Regions from separate parts of the Inquilinus sp. Marseille-Q2685 genome, predicted to be linked through region 3. Evidence: riboswitches for the same ligand, from Rfam matches in the RefSeq annotation. Region 3 holds a riboswitch; each other region holds the start of a gene.
The links. A riboswitch is a leader RNA that binds a small molecule or an ion and turns the genes downstream of it on or off. The one in region 3 is predicted to bind cobalamin.
Positions count from the first base shown of each region.

Region 1: linked by a shared signal. The riboswitch ahead of LG391_RS30015 (aromatic ring-hydroxylating dioxygenase subunit alpha) and the one ahead of cobU (bifunctional adenosylcobinamide kinase/adenosylcobinamide-phosphate guanylyltransferase) in region 3 are both predicted to bind cobalamin.
Region 2: linked by a shared signal. The riboswitch ahead of LG391_RS24560 (GNAT family N-acetyltransferase) and the one ahead of cobU (bifunctional adenosylcobinamide kinase/adenosylcobinamide-phosphate guanylyltransferase) in region 3 are both predicted to bind cobalamin.

Region 1 covers NZ_CAKAKL010000009.1:229,617-236,847, reverse strand. Annotated here, with positions in the region: gene LG391_RS30020 (hybrid-cluster NAD(P)-dependent oxidoreductase) at 1-891, opposite strand, end outside; gene LG391_RS30015 (aromatic ring-hydroxylating dioxygenase subunit alpha) at 904-2,154, opposite strand; cobalamin riboswitch at 2,264-2,474, opposite strand; gene LG391_RS30010 (haloacid dehalogenase type II) at 2,676-3,398, shown strand; gene LG391_RS30005 (Lrp/AsnC family transcriptional regulator) at 3,564-4,055, shown strand; gene LG391_RS30000 (NAD-glutamate dehydrogenase) at 4,153-7,231, opposite strand, start outside.
Region 2 covers NZ_CAKAKL010000006.1:132,534-139,764, reverse strand. Annotated here, with positions in the region: gene LG391_RS24570 (hypothetical protein) at 1-662, shown strand, start outside; gene dapF (diaminopimelate epimerase) at 667-1,506, opposite strand; cobalamin riboswitch at 1,604-1,798, shown strand; gene LG391_RS24560 (GNAT family N-acetyltransferase) at 1,891-2,472, shown strand; gene ffh (signal recognition particle protein) at 2,630-4,027, shown strand; gene rpsP (30S ribosomal protein S16) at 4,094-4,462, shown strand; gene rimM (ribosome maturation factor RimM) at 4,520-5,083, shown strand; gene trmD (tRNA (guanosine(37)-N1)-methyltransferase TrmD) at 5,058-5,897, shown strand; gene rplS (50S ribosomal protein L19) at 5,894-6,283, shown strand; gene LG391_RS24530 (hypothetical protein) at 6,422-7,231, opposite strand, start outside.
Region 3 covers NZ_CAKAKL010000001.1:285,223-292,453, reverse strand. Annotated here, with positions in the region: gene cobW (cobalamin biosynthesis protein CobW) at 35-1,063, opposite strand; gene cobU (bifunctional adenosylcobinamide kinase/adenosylcobinamide-phosphate guanylyltransferase) at 1,073-1,597, opposite strand; cobalamin riboswitch at 1,715-1,923, opposite strand; gene LG391_RS01375 (fatty acid desaturase) at 1,974-3,143, opposite strand; gene LG391_RS01370 (ABC transporter permease) at 3,232-4,266, opposite strand; gene LG391_RS01365 (sugar ABC transporter ATP-binding protein) at 4,284-5,780, opposite strand; gene LG391_RS01360 (sugar ABC transporter substrate-binding protein) at 5,948-6,973, opposite strand; gene LG391_RS01355 (hypothetical protein) at 7,080-7,231, opposite strand, start outside.

The DNA of each region.
Region 1 (7,231 bases), on a different contig from region 3:
GCCCTCCGCCGCCTCCAGCACGGTCTGGCCCGGCAGCACCGCCGCCCTGCGGCCGGAACGGGTGAAGGCTACCTGCATCCCCTCCCCCGCCGGCGCGGGCGGCGGCGCGACCGGGGCCGCGACGGGCACTGGCGCCGGGGTGGCGCCGAAGCTCTCCTCATGCCAGCGCGCCGCTGGCACGCCGAGTTCGCCCGCCACGCGCCTGGCCGCGTCCATGAACCGGTCCGGGCCGCAGCAGAACACCGTCCGCCCGGCCAAATCCGGGCACAGGGCGGACAGCAGCGCCCGCTCCAGCCGGCCGCTGGCCCAGCCCTCGCCCGCCGGCGCGCCGGTGACGACGAAGCGCAGGCGCAGGCCGGACGCCGCCTCGGCCATGTAGCCGAGCTCCGACCGGAACAGCAGGTCCTGCGGCCGCCGGGCGAAATGGACATAGACCACGTCGGTCTGCGGCGCGGTATCGAACAGCCAGCGCGCCATCGACATCATCGGCGTGGCGCCGCTGCCGGCCGACAGGAACAGGTAGCGCTCGGCCGGGTGGTCGAGCAGCGAGAAGCGGCCGGATGGGCCATGCGCCGTCAGCGCGTCGCCGACCTTGAGCCGGTCGAACAGCCAGCGGGTGGCGACGCTGCCCGGCTGCACCTTGGCGGTGATCTTGGCGTGGTGCGGCCGCGACGGGGTCGAGGCCAGGGTGTAGGTGCGCAGCACCGGCTCCGCCCCCACCGGCAGCTCCAGCGTCACGAACTGGCCGGGGCGGTAGGAGAACCAGCTGCCGTCCTCCGCCTCGAAGCGGAAGGTGCGGACGTCCGGCGCCTCCTCGCGGATGCCGATGCAGCGCAGCCGCGCGGTCTTCGCGTTCCACAGCTTCGGCGTGGCGGTCAGAGGGCCGGGCACGTCCCGCCGCCCTTACGCCACGTCGCGGATCGGGGTGGCGGCGGTGCCGCCGCCGAGCCGGCGGGTGATGGTGTCGGCGTACCAGTCGACGAACTGGATCACCGCGCCCTCATGCATCCGCGAATACGGCCCGGGCTCATAGGCCGGGGACAGGATGCCGCGCTGGTTCTCCTCGACGATGCGGCGGTCCTCGTCATTGGTCGCGGTCCACACCTCGGTCAGCGCCTGCAGGTCGTAGTCGACACCCTCGACCGCGTCCTTGTGCACCAGCCATCTGGTGGTGACCTCGGTCTCGGTCGGGCTGATCGGCAGGATGCGGAAGCTCAGCGCATGGTCGGCCAGCAGGTGGTTCCAGCTGTTCGGGTAGTGGTACAGCAGCATCGAGCCCAGCCTGGTGGTCGGGAAGTCGGCCAGGAGGCGCCTCACCGCCGGCTGGCCGCTCATGGTCATCGAATGGGCGTCGTTGATGAACGGCACCCGCATCACCCGGTACTGCATGTCGTCCGAGATCTGGTAGCGGCTGGGCAGGCCGATCGCCTCGCAGCTCTGCCAGTGCTCGAGGATCTCCGGGTTCTCCTCCATCCCTTTCTGGCCGCTGGTCAGGGTCGGCTGGTCGGAGAAGACGCGGCACAGCTCCGGATGGTTGCCGGAGCAGTGGTAGCATTCGCGGTTGTTCTCCATCACCAGCTTCCAGTTGCCGCGCTCGACGATGGTCGAGCTGTGGGCGACCTTGGCTTCGGAGAGGAAGTGCGGCGCCATGTAGGGCTCGACCATGCGCCGGAACGGCTCGAAGTCGCGCGGCTGGTCGGCCAGCGACAGGAAGATCCAGCCGCCGACCTCGCGGCAGGCCACCGGCTTCAGCCCGAATTCGGCCGGGTCGATCGCGTCCATCATGTCGCGGGCGAAGATCAGCTTGCCCTCGAGGTCGTAGGTCCACTGGTGATAGGGGCAGACCAGGCGAGGACGCGAGCCGCGCTCGTCGGTGCACAGGCGCGAGCCGCGGTGGCGGCAGACATTGTGGAAGGCGCGGATGGCGCGGTCGCGGCCGCGCACCACGATCACCGGATACTCGCCGATCTGCACGGTCAGGAAATCGCCCGGCCGCGTCACCTCGCAGGCATGGCCGATGAACAGCCACTCCTTGTAGAAGATGTGCTCCAGGTCCAGAGCGTGATAGGCGGGGCTGGTGTAGAAATCCCGCTTCAGGCTGAAGCCCGGCGCGCGGGAGAGCAGATCCATCAACATGGCCGAACGCGCTTCCATACCCGATCCTCTCCTCTGGGCACGGTCGCAGATGTGGCATCCGGGTACGCGCGCTCGGGGACCGGACCGGCCCGTCGCGAACATGCCCGCCGACCGCCCACCGCGATCACCGAACAGACTCCGTCGAGGCTGGTTTCCGGGCTCCGGCGGGCTTCCCGGCCCGGTGCGGCGCCTTCCCGGATCGCTCCAGTGGCCCCTGCCGCACCTTCACCGCCGTCACCGTTGCGGGGGCAGCGCCGGAGTCTCACCGGCTTCCCAATTCTCCGGCCCGCCGCTTCTGATCGGCGGCATCGGCCGGCACCTCTTGGCGGGGATCATGGCGCGACTCCGCGGCCCCGCACGCTCCAGAGCCGACACGCCATGACGCGGCTGCGACACCCATCCCGGACCGGCTGCGACTCGGCATTTTCTGCTGCCGGACGGCCGCGCCGCGCCAGCCTCTGCCGGCCGCGGAACGCGAATGCGCAGCCCCTGCCGGCGCGGCCGCGGATAATCGGGGAGACCGAAACCGGAGACCCGCCATGAAGCTGACCGACTTCAAGATCCTGACCTTCGACTGCTACGGCACGCTGATCGACTGGGAGACCGGCATGGTCAACGGGCTGGCGCCGCTGACCGCCCGCGCCAAGGCGCCGCTGACCCGCGACCAGATCCTGGAGGCCCATGCCCGGCACGAATCGGCGCAGCAGCGCTGGACCCCGGCGCGGCGCTACAGCGAGCTGCTGGCGATCGTCTACAAGCGCCTGGCCGAGGAGTGGGGCGTGGCGGCGAGCTGGGAGGAGGCGCTGGCCTATGGCCGCTCGATCAAGGACTGGCCGGCCTTCGCCGACACCGCCGGCGCGCTGCAGTACCTGAAGAAGTACTACAAGCTGGCGATCCTCTCGAATGTCGACAATGCCAGCTTCGCCCTGAGCAACGTCCGGCTGCAGGTCGAGTTCGACGCCATCTTCACCGCCGAGGACATCGGCAGCTACAAGCCGTCGGCGCGCAACTTCGACTACATGCTGGAGAAGCTGGGCGGCATGGGCATCGCCAAGGGCGAGGTGCTGCACACGGCGGAGAGCCTGTTCCACGACCACGAGCCGGCGACGGCGGCGGGCCTGGCCACCTGCTGGATCCACCGCCGCCACGCCGAGGGCGGCTTCGGCGCCACCATGAAGCCGGCGACCGAGCCCAAGGTCGATTTCCGCTTCACCAGCATGGCGGAACTTGCCAAAGCTCACCAGGAGGCGCTGCGGGGCTAGCCCGAACGCCGCCCGGCGGCCATCTGACGCGGTTTCCTGCGCTTCCGGTGCTCACGGACCTATGTCCGCTGCGCTCCGGTTCTCGGAAACCACGCCAGCTGACTCACCGGATCGACGTTCGGGCGAGACCCCGGGTGCTGCCGGCACGGGTTGAACGAGGGAAGGATGACGGGCGCGCCGAAGCTGGACCGGATCGATATCGCCATCCTGGCCCGGCTGCAGGCCGACGGGCGGATCACCAACGCCGCGCTGGCCGACGCGGTCGGCCTGTCGCCCAGCCCCTGCCTGCAGCGGGTGAAGCGGCTGGAGGCGGCGGGCTACATCACCGGCTACGGCGCCCGCATCGCCCTGGCGAAGCTGACCGAGACCGTGACCGTGTTCACCGAGGTGACGCTGAGTGACCACCGGCGCGAGGACTTCATCCGCTTCGAGGCCGGCCTGGCCACGGTCGAGGAGTTGCTGGAGTGCCACATGGTCAGCGGGGGCTACGACTATCTGCTGCGCTTCCTGACCCGCAGCATCGCCCATTACCAGCAGGTGATGGAGGCGCTGCTGGACCGGCGGCTCGGCATCGAGAAGTACTTCAGCTACATCGTCATCAAGTCGCCGATCCTGCGCCAGGCCGCCCCGCTGCAGAAACTGCTGCGGGCGGAGTAGCTCTTCGACGCGACTTCTTTGAGTCCCCCTCCCGCAAGGGGAGAGGGGACTAAAAAAGACATACCCTTATGAACGAGGAGTAAGGGCGCCTCCGCCCTCACCCCGTCGCCAAGCCGCGGAGGTTGCGGTTGGCGACGGCCAGCATCGACAGGTCGACCTGGTCCAGCGCCTTCAGCTCGGAGACCAGCTGGTCGATCCGGTCCACCGGGGCGCGGCGGTGGCCGACCCAGGCCTCCACCACATCGGCCCCGGCGGCGCCCGCCGGCGCGTCCTGCAGGGCGCGGACCGCCAAGTCGGCCTGCAGCGTGTACAGGTCGTCGACGATCGCCCCCACCGCCTGCTTCTGCCAGTGGTTGCTGGCCGGCATCCGGCTGGCGCCGTCGCGCAGCCAGGCCAGGCCCAGCCGGCGGCCGGCCTCGAAATAGACCGAAGCGACCTCGGTGACGCCGCGCCCGGCCTGGTCGGCGATGCGGATGATGTCCAGCCCCGCCGCCCACAGGTTCAGCCGGGCGACGCGCCGGGCCAGATCCTCCGGGAAGCCGGCCTCGACGAAGCCCCGGGCGCGGGCGTCGATCACGGCGCGGGCGTCGTCGAAGATCGCGGCGTCCAGCTGGCTCTCCAGCTCGGCCAGGCCGGGCTTGAGATGCGCCACGTCCTGGCTGATGTCGAGGCCGCGGCCCTGCTGGCGCAGGATCCAGGCGACGCTGCGCTCGATCAGCCGCCGCGTCGCCAGCATGGCCCGGATCTGGGCCTGCGCCTGGGCCTTGTTGTCCAGCGCCTCGACCGCCGCCCAGATGTCGCGCAGGCTGAAGCTGTCGCGCACGATCAGATAGGCGCGGGCGATATCGGCCACGCCCATGCCGGTCTTGTCCGCCAGCTCCGACACGAAGGTGGCGCCGACCCGGTTCACCATGCTGTTGGTGACGTGCGTCGCGACGATCTCGCGCCGTAGCCGGTGGTGCGGGATGGCGTCCTTGAACCGCTCGCGCAGCGCCGTCGGGAAGTACAGCACCAGGTCGTCGACCAGCGCCGGGTCGTCCGGCAGGTCGCTGGCCAGGAGCGCGTCGTAGATGGTGATCTTGGCATAGGCCAGCAGCACCGCCTGCTCCGGCCTCGTCAGCCCCTCGCGGTTGCCGGAGCGCTGGGTCAGCTCCTCGTCGGTCGGCAGCATCTCGATCACGCGGTCGAGCCGGCCCGCCTTCTCCAGCCCGCGCATGAAGCGGGCCTGCTGGTCCAGCACCTCGAAGCCCTCGCCGACCGCCAGCGACAGCGCCTGGCTCTGCAGGTAGTTGTCGCGCAGCACCAGCTGGCCGACCTCCTCGGTCATGCTCTCCAGCACCTGGTTGCGCTGCTTCAGCGTCAGGTCGCCGGCCTGGACCACGGCGCCCAGCAGGATCTTGATGTTGACCTCATGGTCCGAGGTGTCGACACCGGCCGAGTTGTCGATGAAGTCGGTGTTCAGCTTGCCGCCCGAGCCGCCGGCGCCGATGCGGGCGTATTCGATGCGGCCGAACTGGGTGACGCCGAGATTGGCGCCCTCGCCGATCACCCGGGCGCGGACGTCGCGGCCGTTGATGCGCAGCGCGTCGTTCGCCTTGTCGCCGACATCGGCGTGGCTCTCGCGGCTGCTCTTCACATAGGTGCCGATGCCGCCGAACCACAACAGGTCGACCTCGGCCTTCAGCATCGCCTGGATCAGCTCGTTCGGCGTCACCGTCTCGCGCTCGATGCCGAAGCGGGCGCGGACCTCGGGCGACAGCTTCACCGACTTCGCCTTGCGCTCATAGACCGCGCCGCCGGGCGACAGCTTCGCCGCGTCGTACTGGTCCCAGGAGCCGCGGCCGAGGTCGAACAGTCGCTTGCGCTCGGCGAAGCTGGTCGCCGCGTCCGGGTCCGGGTCGACGAAGATGTGCAGGTGGTTGAAGGCGCCGAGCAGGCGAGTGTGCTCGGACAGGATCATGCCGTTGCCGAACACGTCGCCCGACATGTCGCCGACGCCGACACAGGTGAAGTCCTGGCTCTGGATGTCGGTGCCCAGCTCGCGGAAATGGCGCTTCACCGATTCCCAGGCGCCGCGGGCGGTGATGCCCATCTTCTTGTGGTCGTAGCCGGCCGAGCCGCCCGACGCGAAGGCGTCGTCCAGCCAGAAGCCGTAGTCCTGGCTGACGCCGTTGGCGATGTCGGAGAATGTGGCCGTGCCCTTGTCGGCCGCGACGACCAGGTACGGATCGTCCTCGTCATGCCGGACCACGCGCTCCGGATGCACGGTCTCGCCGCCGACGATGGTGTCGGTGATGTCGAGCATCCCGCGCATCAGGATCTTGTAGCATTCGACGCCTTCGGCCTGGAACGCCTCGCGCCCGGCCGAGGGGGCCGGCGGCCGCTTCAGCACGAAGCCGCCCTTCGAGCCGACCGGCACGATGACGGTGTTCTTCACCATCTGCGCCTTCATCAGCCCCAGGATCTCGGTGCGGAAATCCTCGCGCCGGTCGGACCAGCGGATGCCGCCGCGGGCGACCTTGCCGCCACGGAGATGCACGCCCTCCATGCGCGGGCTGTAGACGAAGATCTCGCGCCAGGGCCGCGGCAACGGCAGCTCCTCGACCGACAGGCTGTCCAGCTTCAGCGACAGATACGGCTTCGGCCGGCCCTGGCCGTCGGTCTGGAAGTAGTTGGTGCGCAGCGTCGACCGCACCAGGTTCAGGTAGCGGCGGAGGATGCGGTCCTCGTCCAGGTTGGTCACCGCGTCCAGCGCGTGCTCGATCTCGACCAGCAGGCCGCGGATCGCCACCTCGCGGTCGCCGGTCAGGTCCGGGTCGAAGCGGGTGGCGAACATGCGGACGATCGCCCGCGTGATCTCCGGATGCGCCACCAGCGTGTCCTCGATCGTCTCCTGGCTGAAGGCGAAGCGGGCCTGGCGCAGGAACTTGGCGTAGGCGCGCAGGAGCGTGATCGACCGCCAGTCGAGCCCGCCGGCCAGCACCAGCCGGTTCAGCCGGTCGTCCTCCATGTCGCCGGTCCAGATCCGCTCGAAGGCGGTCTGGAACACGGCCTTGAGGCGGTTCAGGTCGATCGGGTCGCCGCTGCGGCTGCGCATCTCGAAATCATGGATCCAGACCGGCCCGTGGGCCTGGCCGATCGCCTGGATGTTGACTTCGGTCGGGAGCTCCGACACC
Region 2 (7,231 bases), on a different contig from region 3:
TCGGCGGCGGCGACCCGGTGGACGAGCTGGCGCTGGGCCTGTCGGGCATCGGGCTGACCCTGACCGCGGCGACCTGGGGCTCCGGCGGGGCCGCGGCCCTGCCGCGCGGCGCGGTGTCGGTGTTCAAGATCGCGCGGCGGACGGGCCGGCTGTCGGCGCGCTTCGCCGAGCGCCTCGGCCGGATGGTGGCCGACGTGGTCGATTTCCCGGCGCTGCGCCGGCAGGTGCGGGAGGCCGGCTGGCAGGACACGGTGATGCGGCCCGGCGCGGTCTTCGCCGCCGCGATCCGCCGCGACCGCCTGGACGGGCTGGACGAGGCCGTCGGCGCCGCGGGCAGGGTGGCCGACCGGGTCGGCCCGGCGCAGTCGGTCGAGCTGCTGCGCTATGTCGACGACGTGCCGGACCTGCGCCGCATCGACGCGGTGTCGGCGGTGATGGGCGACCGCACCCTGGCCGTGTTCAAGGTGCTGAAACGCGGCGCGCTGACCACGGTGAAGGCGACGATCCGCTGGTCCCGGCGGCTGGCCGACCTCACCGCCACCGTGCTGTTCGGCGCGATCGGGTTCGTCTTCGCCCTGGTGTACTGGCTGCGGCTGCTGCTGCTCGGCCTGATCACCGGCGTGTGGTGGGCGTGCCGGGCCGCCTGCCTTGCCGCCCGTTGAGCGGTCAGCCGTCCAGCAGGTCGCGCGAGAGGATGCCGGCGAAGCTGGTCTCGGCCGGGCCGGTCATCAGCACATGGCCGTCGCTCTCGCGCCATTCGATCAAGAGCGTGCCGCCGTCCAGCTCGACCCAGGCGGTGCGCTCGGCCAGGCCGCGGCGCACCGCGGCCACGGCGGCGGCGCAGGCGCCGCTGCCGCAGGCCTGGGTGACGCCGACGCCGCGCTCCCACACCCGGTAGCGCAGCCGGTCGCGGGCCAGCATCTGGACCACGCCGATATTGGCGCGCTCGGGGAACAGCGGGTCGTGCTCCAGCACCGGCCCGACGCCGTCGATCTGCACCTTCTCGGCATCCGGCACGAAGAACACGGCGTGCGGGTTGCCCATGGACACGCCGACCCCGTCCGACAGCGCGCCGGAGGACACCGGCAGGTGCAGCGTGTCGGCCTCATGCGCCAGCGGGATGTCCTGCCAGCCCAGCCGGGCCGGGCCCATGTCGACCGTGACGCCGCCCTGGGGGGCGCCGCGGCATTCCAGCAGGCCGCCGCGGGTCTCGATCACGGCCTTGTCCACACCGCTGTCGGCCATGACCAGGGCGGCGACACAGCGCGTGCCGTTGCCGCAGGCGCCCGATTCGGTGCCGTCGGCATTGAGGATGCGCATGAACACGTCGGCGCCCGCGGTCTGCGCCGGCTCGATCACCAGCAGTTGGTCGAAGCCGACGCCGCGGTGCCGGTCGGCGATGCGGCGCGCCTGGTCGGGATGGATCGCGATCGGCCGCTCGCGTGCGTCCAGCACGACGAAGTCGTTGCCCAGCCCGTGCATCTTCCAGAACGGCAGGCCGTCCATTGCCCGCTCCCAAGGTCTCTCCCGCTCTCATATGGCATCAACCGGCCTCCGGACGCGAGGGCGGAGCCCTGCGTGATCGACAGGGCGAGGGCCGGCGGCTAGCATGGCGGCCGACGGTGCCCCGGGGAACCGGGGTGAAAAGGGAAGCCGGTGAGCCTGTCGGGCAAGGCCGGCGCTGCCCCCGCAACTGTAGGCGGCGAGCCCGCGCCCGAAGCCACCGGCTGACCCCGGGAAGGGGGCGTGCGGCGACGACCCGCGAGCCAGGAGACCTGCCGTCGAGAGTATGCGTGTGACGGGGCGGGGTGTCCCCGGGCGGCGCGTCGGGCGGCACCTGTCCGGCCGGCCTCCTCCCGCGACCCCTCGCCGAAGGCGGGAGATGCTGTGGTGTCCGATCTGACCGTGCGGCCGCTGGTGGCCGCGGATGTGCCGATGCTGCTCGACATGCTGCGCGAGCTGGCGGCGTTCGCCGGCGATGCGGCGGCGATGACGGCGCAGCGCGCCGACCTCGACGAGGCGCTGGCCGAGGCGCCGCCGCGCTTCCGCGGCCTGATCGCCGAGGACGGCAGCGGCGTGGTCGGCTACGTCACCTACACCATCGACTATTCGGTCTGGACCGGGGGCGACTTCATCCGGGTCGACGACGTCTATGTCCGCGAGCGGGCGCGCGGCCGCGGCGTCGCCCGGCAGCTGATGCGGGCCCTGGCCGATATCGGCGTGTCGCAGGCGATGCGGGTGCGCTGGGAGATGGCGTCGGACAATGCCGGGGCCCGCCGGCTCTACGACGGCATCGGCGCGGCGCCGCAGGACAAGACGATCTGGCGCTGGCCGGTGGCCGCCATGGAGTCCTTCCTGAACCGAACCGAGCCGCCGCCGGCCTCGGGCGGCGACGCCGTCCCCTCCGAATCCGGCCGCGGTCTGCCGGGCGAGGACGGCTTTATCCTGGTGCTGCGCCGGGAGAAGGACTGACCGTCGGCGGGGCCGCATTGACTCCGCGGCCCCGCCCGTCTAGAAGACCCGGCGCTGCGGGATGGGCCCGCAGCGAGACCCCACGGGGTGCCGCCAGTCCGCGAGTGTCGCGCACTGGCGCTTTTCCGTTTGGGGTCGCGCAATTCGAAGGGCGATCATGTTCGAAGGTCTGAGCGGCCGTCTCGGCGACATCTTCGACCGGCTTCGCAAGCGCGGCGCGCTGACGGAGGCCGATGTCGGCGCCGCCATGCGCGAGGTGCGCGTGGCGCTGCTCGAGGCCGATGTCGCCCTGCCGGTGGTCAAGGACTTCATCGACAAGGCGCGTGAGCGGGCGGTGGGCGCGGAGGTGCTGCGCTCGGTCACCCCCGGCCAGCAGGTCATCAAGATCGTCCATGACTGCCTGGTCGAGATGCTGGGCGGCACCGCGGGCGAGGCGCCCGACCTCAACGCCGCCACCCCGATCAACCTGATCGCCGTGCCGCCGGTGCCGGTGCTGATGGTGGGATTGCAGGGCTCGGGCAAGACCACCACCACCGGCAAGATCGCGCTGCGCCTGAAGAGGCGGGACAACAAGAAGGTCCTGATGGCGTCGCTCGACACGCGGCGCCCGGCGGCGCAGGAGCAGCTGAAGATCCTGGGCGAGCAGATCGGCGTCACCACCCTGCCGATCATCCCGGGGCAGGAGCCGCTGGCCATCGCCCGCCGCGCCATGGAGCGCGGCCGGCTCGAAGGCTTCGACGTCGTCATGCTCGACACCGCCGGCCGCCTCGCCATCGACGAGGAGCTGATGGCCGAGGTGGTGGCGATCCGCGACGCCACCAAGCCCACCGAGACCCTGCTGGTGGCCGACGCCATGACCGGCCAGGACGCGGTCAACGTCGCCCGCACCTTCCATGAGCGGGTCGGCGTCACCGGCATCGTCCTGACCCGTGTCGACGGCGACAGCCGCGGCGGCGCCGCCCTGTCGATGCGCGCCGTCACCGGCCAGCCGATCAAGCTGATCGGCATGGGCGAGAAGATGGATGCGCTGGAGCTGTTCCATCCCGACCGCATCGCCAACCGCATCCTCGGCATGGGCGACGTCGTCAGCCTGGTCGAGCGCGCGGCGCAGACGATCGAGAAGGAGGACGCCGAGAAGCTCGCGGCCAAGATCCAGAAGGGCGAGTTCGACCTGGAGGACTTGGCCTCGCAGCTGCGCCAGATGCGCAAGATGGGCGGTCTGCAGGGGCTGATGGGCATGCTGCCCGGCGTCGGCAAGATCAAGGACCAGATGAAGACCGCCGGCCTGGACGACAAGATGATCAAGCGGCAGGAGGCGATCATCTCCTCGATGACGCCGGTCGAGCGCCGCAACCCCAAGATCATCCACGCCAAGCGCAAGGTGCGGATCGCCGCCGGCTCCGGCACCTCGGTGCAGGACGTGAACAAGCTGCTGAAGCAGCACCAGCAGATGGCCGACATGATGAAGCGGATGAAGAAGCTGGGGAAGGCCGGGATGATGCGCGGCATGCCCAAGCTGCCGCCCGGCATGCTGCCGCCCGGCTTCAAGATGTAGGAGCGGCCCCGGCCGTTCTTCGTGAGTTTCGAGAATTCTAGAGTTTGACCTGAGGAGAGTACGTCAATGTCCGTCAAGATCCGCCTGACCCGCGGCGGCGCCAAGAAGCGCCCGTTCTACTCGATCGTGATCGCCGACACGCGCAGCCCGCGCGACGGCCGCTTCATCGAGAAGGTCGGCACCTACAACCCGATGCTGGAGAAGGATCATCCGGAGCGCCTGGTCCTGAAGGCCGAGCGCATCAAGCATTGGCTGTCGGTCGGCGCCCAGCCGACCGAGCGCGTCGCCAAGTTCCTCGGCCAGGCCGAGCTGGCGCCGATGCCGAAGTACCGCGAGACCCCGTCGAAGTCGGCCCCGAAGGCGAAGGCCCAGGAGCGCGCCAAGGCTGCGGCCGAGGCCGCCGCCGCGGCCGCCGAGGCTCCGGCCGAGGCCTGATCCGACCGGGCGCCCTTTCCCCACGCGGGGTGAGGGGCGTCCGCCGGACCGCCCGCTATGGCTCCATCCTCCAAGGTCTGCGTCGGCCAGATCACCGGGGCGCACGGCGTCCGCGGCCTGGTGAAGGTCAAGCCCTTCACCGCCGCCCCTGAGGACCTGACCGCCTACGGCCCGGTCTCGGACGAGGCCGGGGCGCGGCGCTTCGCCCTGCAGCTGCTGTCCTGGGCCAAGGACCAGTGGATCGTGCGGGTGGAGGGCGTCGCCGATCGCGACGCGGCCGACGCGCTGCGCGGCCTGCGCCTCTATGTCGACCGCGCCGCGCTGCCGGAGACGGAAGAGGACGAGTTCTACCATGCCGACCTGATCGGCCTGCCGGCGGTGCTGGCGGACGGATCGGCCTTCGGCACGGTGCGCGCTGTGTTCGACTTCGGCGCCGGCGAGATGCTGGAGATCGCGCGGCAGGGGGCAGGGGCCGTCATGATGCCCTTCACCCGGGCCGCGGTGCCGGTGGTCGACATCGCCGGCCGCCGCATCGTCGTCGACCCGCCGGCCGGTCTGCTGGAACCGGCGGAGCGGCCGCCGGAAGAGGGCGAGGATGACGACGCCGGGACTGGGGCCTGAGATGCCTTGGACCACCCGCGTCCTGACGCTGTTTCCGGAAATGTTTCCGGGCCCGCTCGGCCAGTCCCTGGCCGGAAAAGCGCTGGCGCGCGGCGACTGGGTGCTGGAATCGGTGGACATTCGCGGCTTCGCGCGCGATAAGCACCGCTCGGTCGACGACGCCCCCTTTGGGGGCGGCGCCGGCATGGTCATGCTTCCCCAGGTTCTGGACGACGCCGTGCAGGCGGTCCGCCGCCCGGGGGAGCGGCTGATCTATCTGAGCCCCCGCGGCCGGCTGCTCGATCAGGCGCTGGTGCGGGAGCTGGCGGCGGAGCCGGCGGTCGTCCTGCTCTGCGGCCGGTACGAAGGGGTCGACCAGCGGCTTCTCGACGCCCAGGGGGCGGAGGAGGTCAGCCTGGGCGATTTCATCCTGTCCGGCGGCGAGATCGCCGCGCTGGCCCTGATCGATGCCGTGGTGCGCCTGCTCCCCGGCGTCATGGGCAACGCGGAGAGCGCCGGGGAGGAGAGTTTCGGGGCCGAGTTCGGGGCGGGTCTCCTGGAGTACCCGCACTACACCCGGCCGGCCCTGTGGACGGGCGCCGATGGCGCATCCCGCGCGGTGCCGGAGATCCTGGTCTCCGGCGACCATGCGAAGGTGCGGCGCTGGCGGCTGGAACAGGCGGAAAGCATCACCCGGGAGCGACGCCCGGACCTCTGGCAGCGATACCTCGCCGCGAATCCCGAAAGGGCCGAAGGCGGCGGGAGCCACGTCCGAAAGCGCCCGGGCCGAGACCGACGTAGAGACACCAAGGAACAAGAAGGACGAGAGCCATGAACATCATTCAGACGATCGAGCAGGAGCAGGTCGACAAGCTGACCGCCGACCGCAAGATCCCGGATTTCCAGCCCGGCGACACCGTCAAGGTGAACGTCAAGGTCATCGAGGGCACGCGCGAGCGCGTCCAGGCCTATGAGGGCGTCTGCATCGGCCGCAAGAACGCCGGCCTGAACAGCCACTTCACCGTCCGCAAGATCAGCTATGGCGAGGGCGTCGAGCGCGTCTTCCCGCTGTACAGCCCGCGCATCGACTCGATCGAGGTCGTCCGCCGCGGCGCCGTCCGCCGCGCCAAGCTGTATTACCTGCGCGACCGCCGCGGCAAGGCCGCGCGCATCACCGAGCGCCGGGACAACAAGCCCCAGCAGGAGCAGCAGGAGGGCTGATCGCCCGCCCGCATCCATCGGGTCCGATCGAGGGCCGGCGCCGCGCGCCGGCCCTTTTCGCATGCGGCATCCCCATCCGGCCGGACGAGATCCCGCTTTCTCGGGGATGACGATTTCTGCGGCGGGGAGGACGGCCGGTCACCCGGGGTCGGGGCCGCTGGGCTTGTCGGGTGCGTGAGGTTCGGGGGGGGCCTCGTAGTCGCCGGCGAAGTCGACGCCGAGGGAGCGGCGGAGGCGGGCGGCGGCCCGGCCGGGCGGCTCGGCGTCGATCAGCTCTTCGGCATCGGGCTCCTCGAGCCGGGCCTCGATCCCGGCCGCGAGGCCGGGAGCCTTGCCGGGATCGACGGCCTTGACCGCCCGCCTCATCAGTTCGTGCAGCCGGGCCCGGCGCCGCGCCCGGATCTCGCCCGGGCTGCCGGTCGGCGGCGGCGGATAGGGCGGGTCCGACCAGTCGGCCGCCCGGCGGCGCCATTCGTCGGACAGGCCGAGGCCGCAGGCCAGGCCGGTGATGACCGCGCCTACCGGCCGGTCCTCGATCCGGTCCTCCTCGTCCTCGTACAGCGCGTCGAGCCGCTCGTGCAGCATGCCGGTGCGATGGTCGGCCTCGTCGAGCTCCTCGATCGACTGGGCGGGGTCCCAGATCAGGGCGTAGAGGGCCTCGGTGACGTGGTTGCGCTGGCGGGCCCGGCGGGCGCGGCGGGCGGCCCCGTCGCGGGGGCCGAGGTCGGCGGCGGCGCGGGGGCGCTGCATGAGGGCCCGCTGCACCGTGCCGGCATGGCGGGCGAAGGCAAGGCCGTGGTCCTTGGCCGGCGGGGCGCTGGGCTGCTCGGCCTCAGGCTGCTCGGCCTGGGCGATGGCCTTGGCGCCCTCCGCCTCGACCAGCCGCATACCGATCTCGGCGATGCGGGTGAGCATCCCGATCTGCTGCAGCGCGAGGCTGCGGCAGGT
Region 3 (7,231 bases):
CGGGTGAGGGGGAGCACCGGCCTCGCCATTCCGCTCAGGCCGTCAGGGCTTCGGTGATGGCGGTGCGGTCGAGGCCACGCTCGCCGATCACCACCAGGGTGGTGCCGCGCGGCTCCTCGGTGCGCCAGGCGCGGTCGTAATAGTGCTGGATGCGGCCGCCGACCGCCTGCACCACCAGGCGCATCGGCTTGCCCGCGACCTCGGCGAATCCCTTCAGCCGCAGGATGTCGTGCGCCTCGATCACCGGCTTCAGCTTGCGGGCCAGGGCGTCCGGGTCGGCCACCGGGCCGAGATCGACATGGAAGCTCTCGAAATCGTCGTGATCGTGCTCCTCCTCCGCATCGTGATGCGAGGGGCGCGCTGCGAGGTCGTTCTCGGCCGCCGCGCCGAGGCCCAGCAGCACCGCGGCGTCGATGGCGCCATGTCGCGCCTTCACCACCTTCACCCCCGGCCGCAGCTGGGCGGCGAGGTCGGTCGAGACGGCCGACAGGGAGTCGTCGTCCAGCAGGTCGGTCTTGTTCAGGATCACCATGTCGGCGCAGGCCAGCTGGTCCTCGAACAGCTCCTCCAACGGACTGTCATGATCCAGCGCCTCGTCGGCGGCGCGCTGGGCGGCCAGGGCTTCCTCGTCCGGCACGAAGCGGCCTTCGGAGACGGCGGCGCCATCGATCACGGTGATGACGCCGTCGACCGTCACCCGGGTGCGGATCTCCGGCCAGCCGAAGGCCTTCACCAGCGGCTTGGGCAGGGCCAGGCCGCTGGTCTCGATCACGATGTGCTCCGGCGGCTCGTCGCGGGCCAGCAGCTTCTCGATGGTCGGGATGAAGTCGTCGGCCACGGTGCAGCAGATGCAGCCATTGGCCAGCTCCACCACATCCTCCTCGCGGCAGGTGGCGTCGCCGCAGCTGCGCAGGAGGTCGCCATCCACGCCGACATCGCCGAACTCGTTGATGATCAGCGCCAGCCGCCGGCCATTCGCGGTCTGCAGCAGGTGGCGGATCAGCGTGGTCTTGCCGGCGCCGAGAAAGCCGGTGACGACGGTGGCGGGGATCTTGGCGGGCATTCGGGGTCCTCAGGCGGATTTCAGGATCAGGGGAAGGCCGGCGGCGACGAAGACGACCGAGGGCACGACGGCGGCCACGGCCTGGTGCAGGCGCCCGGCATGGTCGCGGAAGGCGCGGGCCAGGGCGATGTCGGGGACGATGCCGAGGCCGACCTCGTTCGACACCAGCACCACCGGGCCGGGCGGCGCCGCGAGCCAGCGCACCAGCCGGTCGGTCTCGGCGGCGATGTCGCGGTCGGCATGCATGAGATTGGACAGCCAGAGGGTCAGGCAGTCGACCAGCACGGCGCGGCCGGGGCCGGCCGCCTGCTCAAGGGTCTCGACCAGCTCCAGCGGCGCCTCGACCGTGCGCCAGCGCGAGCCGCGTTGCGCCTGGTGGCGGGAGATGCGCTCCACCATCTCGGCGTCCCAGGCCTCGGCGGTGGCGAGATAGATGCAGTCGCCGGACTGGCTCTCGACCAGCGCCTCGGCATGGCGGCTCTTGCCCGACCGGGCGCCGCCCAGCACCAGCGTCGCCGCCGGCAGCTCAGACATCAGTCGGTCGATGCTTCACGCCACGCCCCTCGCTCGGCCGGAAGGGGCTCGGACGCCGGAGTCGGTGCCTGGTGGCGCCGCGCATCCCGCGCCACCGGTACACCCCGCCCGGCGGTTCGCACGCATCGCCTCGCCGGCAGGTCTCCTGGCTCGCGGGTCGTCGCCCGCCTCCGCCTTCCCGGCCATCGGCCAGTGGCTGTCGGAGGTGGGCTCGCCGCCTACAGTTGCGGGGGCAGCCGCGGATCAGGCCAAGGATCGGCCATCCCGCGTTCCCTTTTCACCCCTCGGGCGTCTGCCTTCGGGGAACCGGCTGCGCGATGGCGGCACAGTAGGCGGCGCGGGACGGGCGGTCAATCGATGGCGCGGCTCAGGGGGCTCAGGCCGCGGCCAGGCGCTTGCTGAGGGCTTCCAGGATCAGGCGATGGGCGCGCTCGACGATCTCCTCCATCGACCGGGTCTTGGCGAACATCGCGGTGGCGCGCAGCCGGACCTCGTCCCGCGTCGGGAAGCCCGGAACATGCGCCTTGGCCAGCAGGTCCGCGGTCTTGTGCTGCGCGGTCGCCAGGGCGTCCCGGATGTCGGCCAGGGTCGGCGCATGGGCGTGGGTCCGCGCCTCGTGCAGCGCCGCCGCGATGCGCTCGACCGGGAAGGTCGCCGCCAGCTCGGCCGCCGCCCGCTCGATGATCTTGGTGCCGAGGCGCTGCTCGTTGCGCAGCACGGCCTCGGGCGGGGTCTTCAGGTTCCAGACAACGCCGCACCAGGACAGCGCCTTCAGGATGTAGAAGGTCGGGTCGACCTCCCACCACCTGAAGCCCTGGCGCACGCTGCTCTGATAGGCGTGGTGGTTGTTGTGCCAGCCCTCGCCCATGGTGATCAGCGCGAGCAGCCAGTTGTTGCGGGAATCGTCGCCGGTGACGTAGCGCTTGCGGCCATGCACATGGGCCAGCGAGTTGATGCTGAAGGTGCCGTGATAGACCAGCACCGTGCTCCAGACGAAGCCGACCACCAGCCCGGGCCAGCCGCCGAGCAGGAAGGCGATGGCGGCCAGGATGACGGCCGGGGTCAGCTCGTATCTGTGCAACCACATCAGCTCGGGGTAGCGCGCGAAATCGGCGATCTTCGTGAGATCCGTCGTGCGATGGCGGGTCGAGAAGATCCAGCCGAGATGGGCATAGAGGAAGCCCCGGTGCCGGGGCGAATGCACGTCCTGCTCGGTGTCGGAATGCTGGTGGTGGTGCCGGTGCTTGGCCGCCCACCACAGCACGCTCTTCTGCGCCGTGCTCTGCGACAGGAAAGCCAGGATGAACTGGAAGACCCGGCTGGTGGAATAGGCGCGATGGGCGAAATAGCGGTGATAACCGGCCCCGATCGCGAAGATGCGCAGGACATACAGGACCACGCAGATCACCAGGGCCTGCCAGGTGACGCCGGTCCAGATCGCCGCGAGGCTGGCGAGATGGAGCAGGACGAACGGGCCCGCCTCCGGATACAGGATGTCCTCGTGCTCGTGCGAGGTGTCGTCCGGGCCGGTCTGCGAGGTGGCCATGGGCTCCGTCATATATGCTCGTCTCTGGTGCATCGACCTCGACGAAAGGGCGCCGGGCGTCCCCTAGATAGGGATCGGCGCGGCGCCGTCAAGCGGACGTAGCGCCGCGCACCGTCCGCAGCCGCTGAGCGTAGACGTTGATCACCAGGGCCGCCAGCAGGATCAGGCCGCGGATCAGGATCTTCAGGAAGCTGTCGATGTCGACATGGTCGAGGCCGTTGTTCAGCACGCCCAGGATCAGCACGCCGATGATGGTGTTGCCGATGCCGCCGCGGCCGCCGAACAGGCTGGTGCCGCCGACCACCACCGCGGCGATGGCGTCGAGCAGGAAGGTGTCGAACTCGTTCTGCTGGGCGCTGCCGAAATAGGCGACGCCGAGCATGCCGGCGAGGCCCGAGCACACCGCCGAGATCACCAGCACCGCGCCGATGATGACCCGGACGTTGACGCCCGAGAACTCGGCCGCCTCACGGTTGCCGCCGACCATGTAGACGTAGCGGCCGAAGCGCGTGTAGGTCAGCACCAGATGCGCGACCAGCAGCGTGATCCCGGCCACGATCACGATCCAGGGAATGCCGCCGATCGACCCCGAGCCCAGGGTGACGAGGATCGGCGGCACGGCATAGGCGATCTGTCCGCGCACCAGCATGGCGCAGATGCCGGCACCGATCTGCATCATCGCCAGCGTCATGATGAAGGACGGGATGCCGATCCGGGTGACGCCGAAGGCGTTGATCAGCCCCAGCGCCACGCAGCTGGCCAGCGCCACCAGGATCGCGGCCCAGCCGGGCAGCGGCACATTGGCGATGTTCACATAGGATTCCTGCACCGTCAGGAAGGCGACGACGATGCCGGTGGCGTTGGCGATGGCGGCGACCGACAGGTCGATCTCGGCGCACAGGATGACGAAGGTCAGGCCGACGGCGATGATCGCGGTGACCGAGACCTGGTTCAGGATGTTGCTGAAATTGTCGACCGTCAGGAAGGACGGGCTGGCGACGCCGAAGAACACCAGCAGCGCGATCAGCGTGATGAAGGGCGCGATGTTGCGCAGCTGGCTGCCCAGCATCGCCCCGAGCCTGGAGCCCGGGCTGCCGGTGGTCTGTGTGGTCTGCGCGCCCATGCCTGTTCCGTCCCCTGTCACGCCGCCTCGAGCAGGCGGTCCTTGCTGACCGTGCCGTCCGCGAATTCGCGGGCGATCTCGCCCTTGCGCATCACCACGATCCGGTCGGCCAGCGCCAGCACCGTCTCCGGCTCCGCCGACACCACGACGACTCCGATGCCCTGGTCGCGCAGGCCGCGGACGATGCCGACCACATCCTCCTTGGCGCCGACATCCATGCCGCGGGTCGGCTCGCTCAGAATCAGCACCCGCGGCGCGTAGGTCAGCCACTTGGCCAGCGCCACCTTCTGCTGGTTGCCGCCCGACAGCGCGCCGAGTTCGGCATCGACATGCGGGGTGCGGATACGCAGCGTCTCGACATGCTTGCGGGCGATGCCGCGCTCCGCCTCCGGCCGCAGCAGCCAGCGCGAGATCCGGTCGAGGATGCTGATCGAGACGTTCTTGTAGATCGGCTCGTGATGGAACAGCATCGCCCGCCGGCTCTCCGGCACGAAGGCGATGCCGGCCCGCCGGGCCTGGGCGGTGCTGGACAGCCGCACCGGCCGCCCTTCGACCGAGATCCGGCCAGCATCGGCGCGCAGCTTGCCGAACAGGGTTCGCGCCAGCTCGAGCTGGCCGCAACCCATGAAGCCGTAGATGCCCAGCACCTCGCCGGCCCGCACCTCGAGCGAGACGTCGCGGTAGCGGCCGGCCAGCGACAGCCCGTCGACCGACAGCACCACCGGATGGCGGGGCTTGGGGTCGAGCCGGAATTCGCCGGTGTAGCTCTCCTCCAGCTCGTCATGGCCGGCGCCGATCATGCGGTCGATCAGCATCATCTTGTCGGTATCGGCGGCCGGAGCAGTCATGACGCGCTGGCCGTTGCGGAATACCGTCACCGAATCGGAGATCCGCAGGATGTCGTCGAGGAAATGGGAGATGAAGACGAAGCTGCGCCCCTCGTCGCGCAGCCGCCGCAGCACGCCGAACAGCCGCTCGATCTCCGGCGGCGACAGGGCGGAGGTCGGCTCGTCCAGGATGATGATGCGGGCGCCGGAGAACAGCACCCGGGCGATCTCAATCAGCTGCTGCAGCCCGATCGGCAGGGCGCCGGCAGGGGTGCGCGGGTCGAGGTCGATGCCGAGGCGGCGCAGCTGCTCCCCCGCCGCGCGGCGCATGCCGGCCCAGTCGACGACGCCGAGCCGGGTCAGCGGCTGCGAGCCGAGGAACACGTTCTCGGCCACGCTGAGGTCCGGCACGATGCTGAGCTCCTGATGCACCATGCCGACGCCGGCGGCCAGCGCGTCGCGGGCCGATCGGAAGCGCACGTCATGGCCGTCGATCCGCATCCGGCCCTCATACTCCGAATGCACGCCGGCGATGATCTTCATCAGGGTCGACTTGCCGGCGCCGTTCTCGCCGACCAGGCCGTGGATCTCGCCGGCCTTGAGCGCGAAGTCGACATCCCGAAGGGCCCGGACGCCGCCGAACGCCTTCGAGATGCCGCTGAGCTCGAGCACAGGGGGCTGTGTCATCGTGCGGGCCTGTCCACTGCCGTCCGGCCGAGGGTTCCCCCCAAGCCCCCGGTGTCATTGCCGGGCTCGACCCGGCAATCCAGAGGGTCTCGACATCCTCTGGATGCCCGGGTCAAGCCCGGGCATGACAGTTTAAGTTGCAATACCGGTTCCAAAGACGGCCGTGGTCAGATCAGGAAGTGATCCTGCATCCACTGCATCCCGGCCGCGTTCGCCTTGGTCACGACCGGACCGTCGGTGACCACGGATTTCGGGATGCCGCCCGGCCCCGTCTTCTCGCCGCCGACCACTGCCGCGACGCCGGCGATCACCGCACCGCCATGGATGCGGCAGGACGGGTTGCGCACGGTCGCGTACATGCGGCCGTCCGCCACCGCCTGGATCGCCGGCGGCATGGCGTCGACGCCGCCGATCAGGATGTCGGTCCGGTTGCGGGCCTTCATCACGTTGTAGGCGGCAAGCGCCATGTCGTCATTGTGGAAGAAGGCGGCGCTGATCTTCGGATACTTGGTCAGGTGCGTCTCCCACAGACGCGCCGTCTTCGACACGTCCCAGTCGGCCGGGTCGGTGTTCAGCACCTCGATCTTCGGGAACTGCTTGACCACCGATTCGAAGCCGCGCGCCCGCCCCTGCGCCCCGGTGTGGCCGAGCGCGCCCTGGGTCATGATGATGGTGCCCTCGCCGTTGATGGCGTTGCACAAAGCCTGGGTCACCGACGCGCCCATGAACTCGTTGTCCGGGGCCAGGAAGCTGTGGACGTTGATCTGGTCCAGCGGTGCGATCAGCGTGTCCATGTCGATCACCGGGATGCCGGCGTCGATCATCTTCTGCACCGGCTGGGTCAGGGTGCCGATGCCGAAGGCCTGGATGGCCACGAAGTCCCATTTCTGGGAGGCCATGTTGTCGATCGCGGTGCGCTGCTTCGGCGCCGCCAGCTCACCGTCGAACCAGGTGATCTCGACGTTGAACAGCTTGCCCCAGTATTCCGCCGCCTGCTTGCCCTGGGCACACCAGGTGGCCTGCAGGCCGGCATTGGAGAAGGCCGCCTTCAGCGGCTTCTCGGACCGGCCGACGGCTTCCGCCGCCTGCGCCGCCATCTTGAAATCCAGCCCGCCGAGCGCGGCTGCCGCGCCCGCCGTCGCCGCCGCGGCCATGATGAAATCACGCCTGCTGCGATGCTCACGATCGCCCATGGACGTCCTCCCGATATCGTGCTGTCGAAACAACAGTCACCCGGGGCTTCTTGCGAGCCCCGATGAAACTCTGGCAGCGCGCGGGAGACGGCGCAACGGCTATTTGTCAGACAGTTTGCCCGCGCGGCCTGCTCTGCCCCACCCGGGCCGCCAGGACGGAGAAGGACGGCGCCGGCTCTTCCGCCGCGGCCTTGTTGGCCATTCGCAGATAGCGCAGCGGGAAGCAGATCGCCTCGACATTGGCGGCGCTGACCTCGG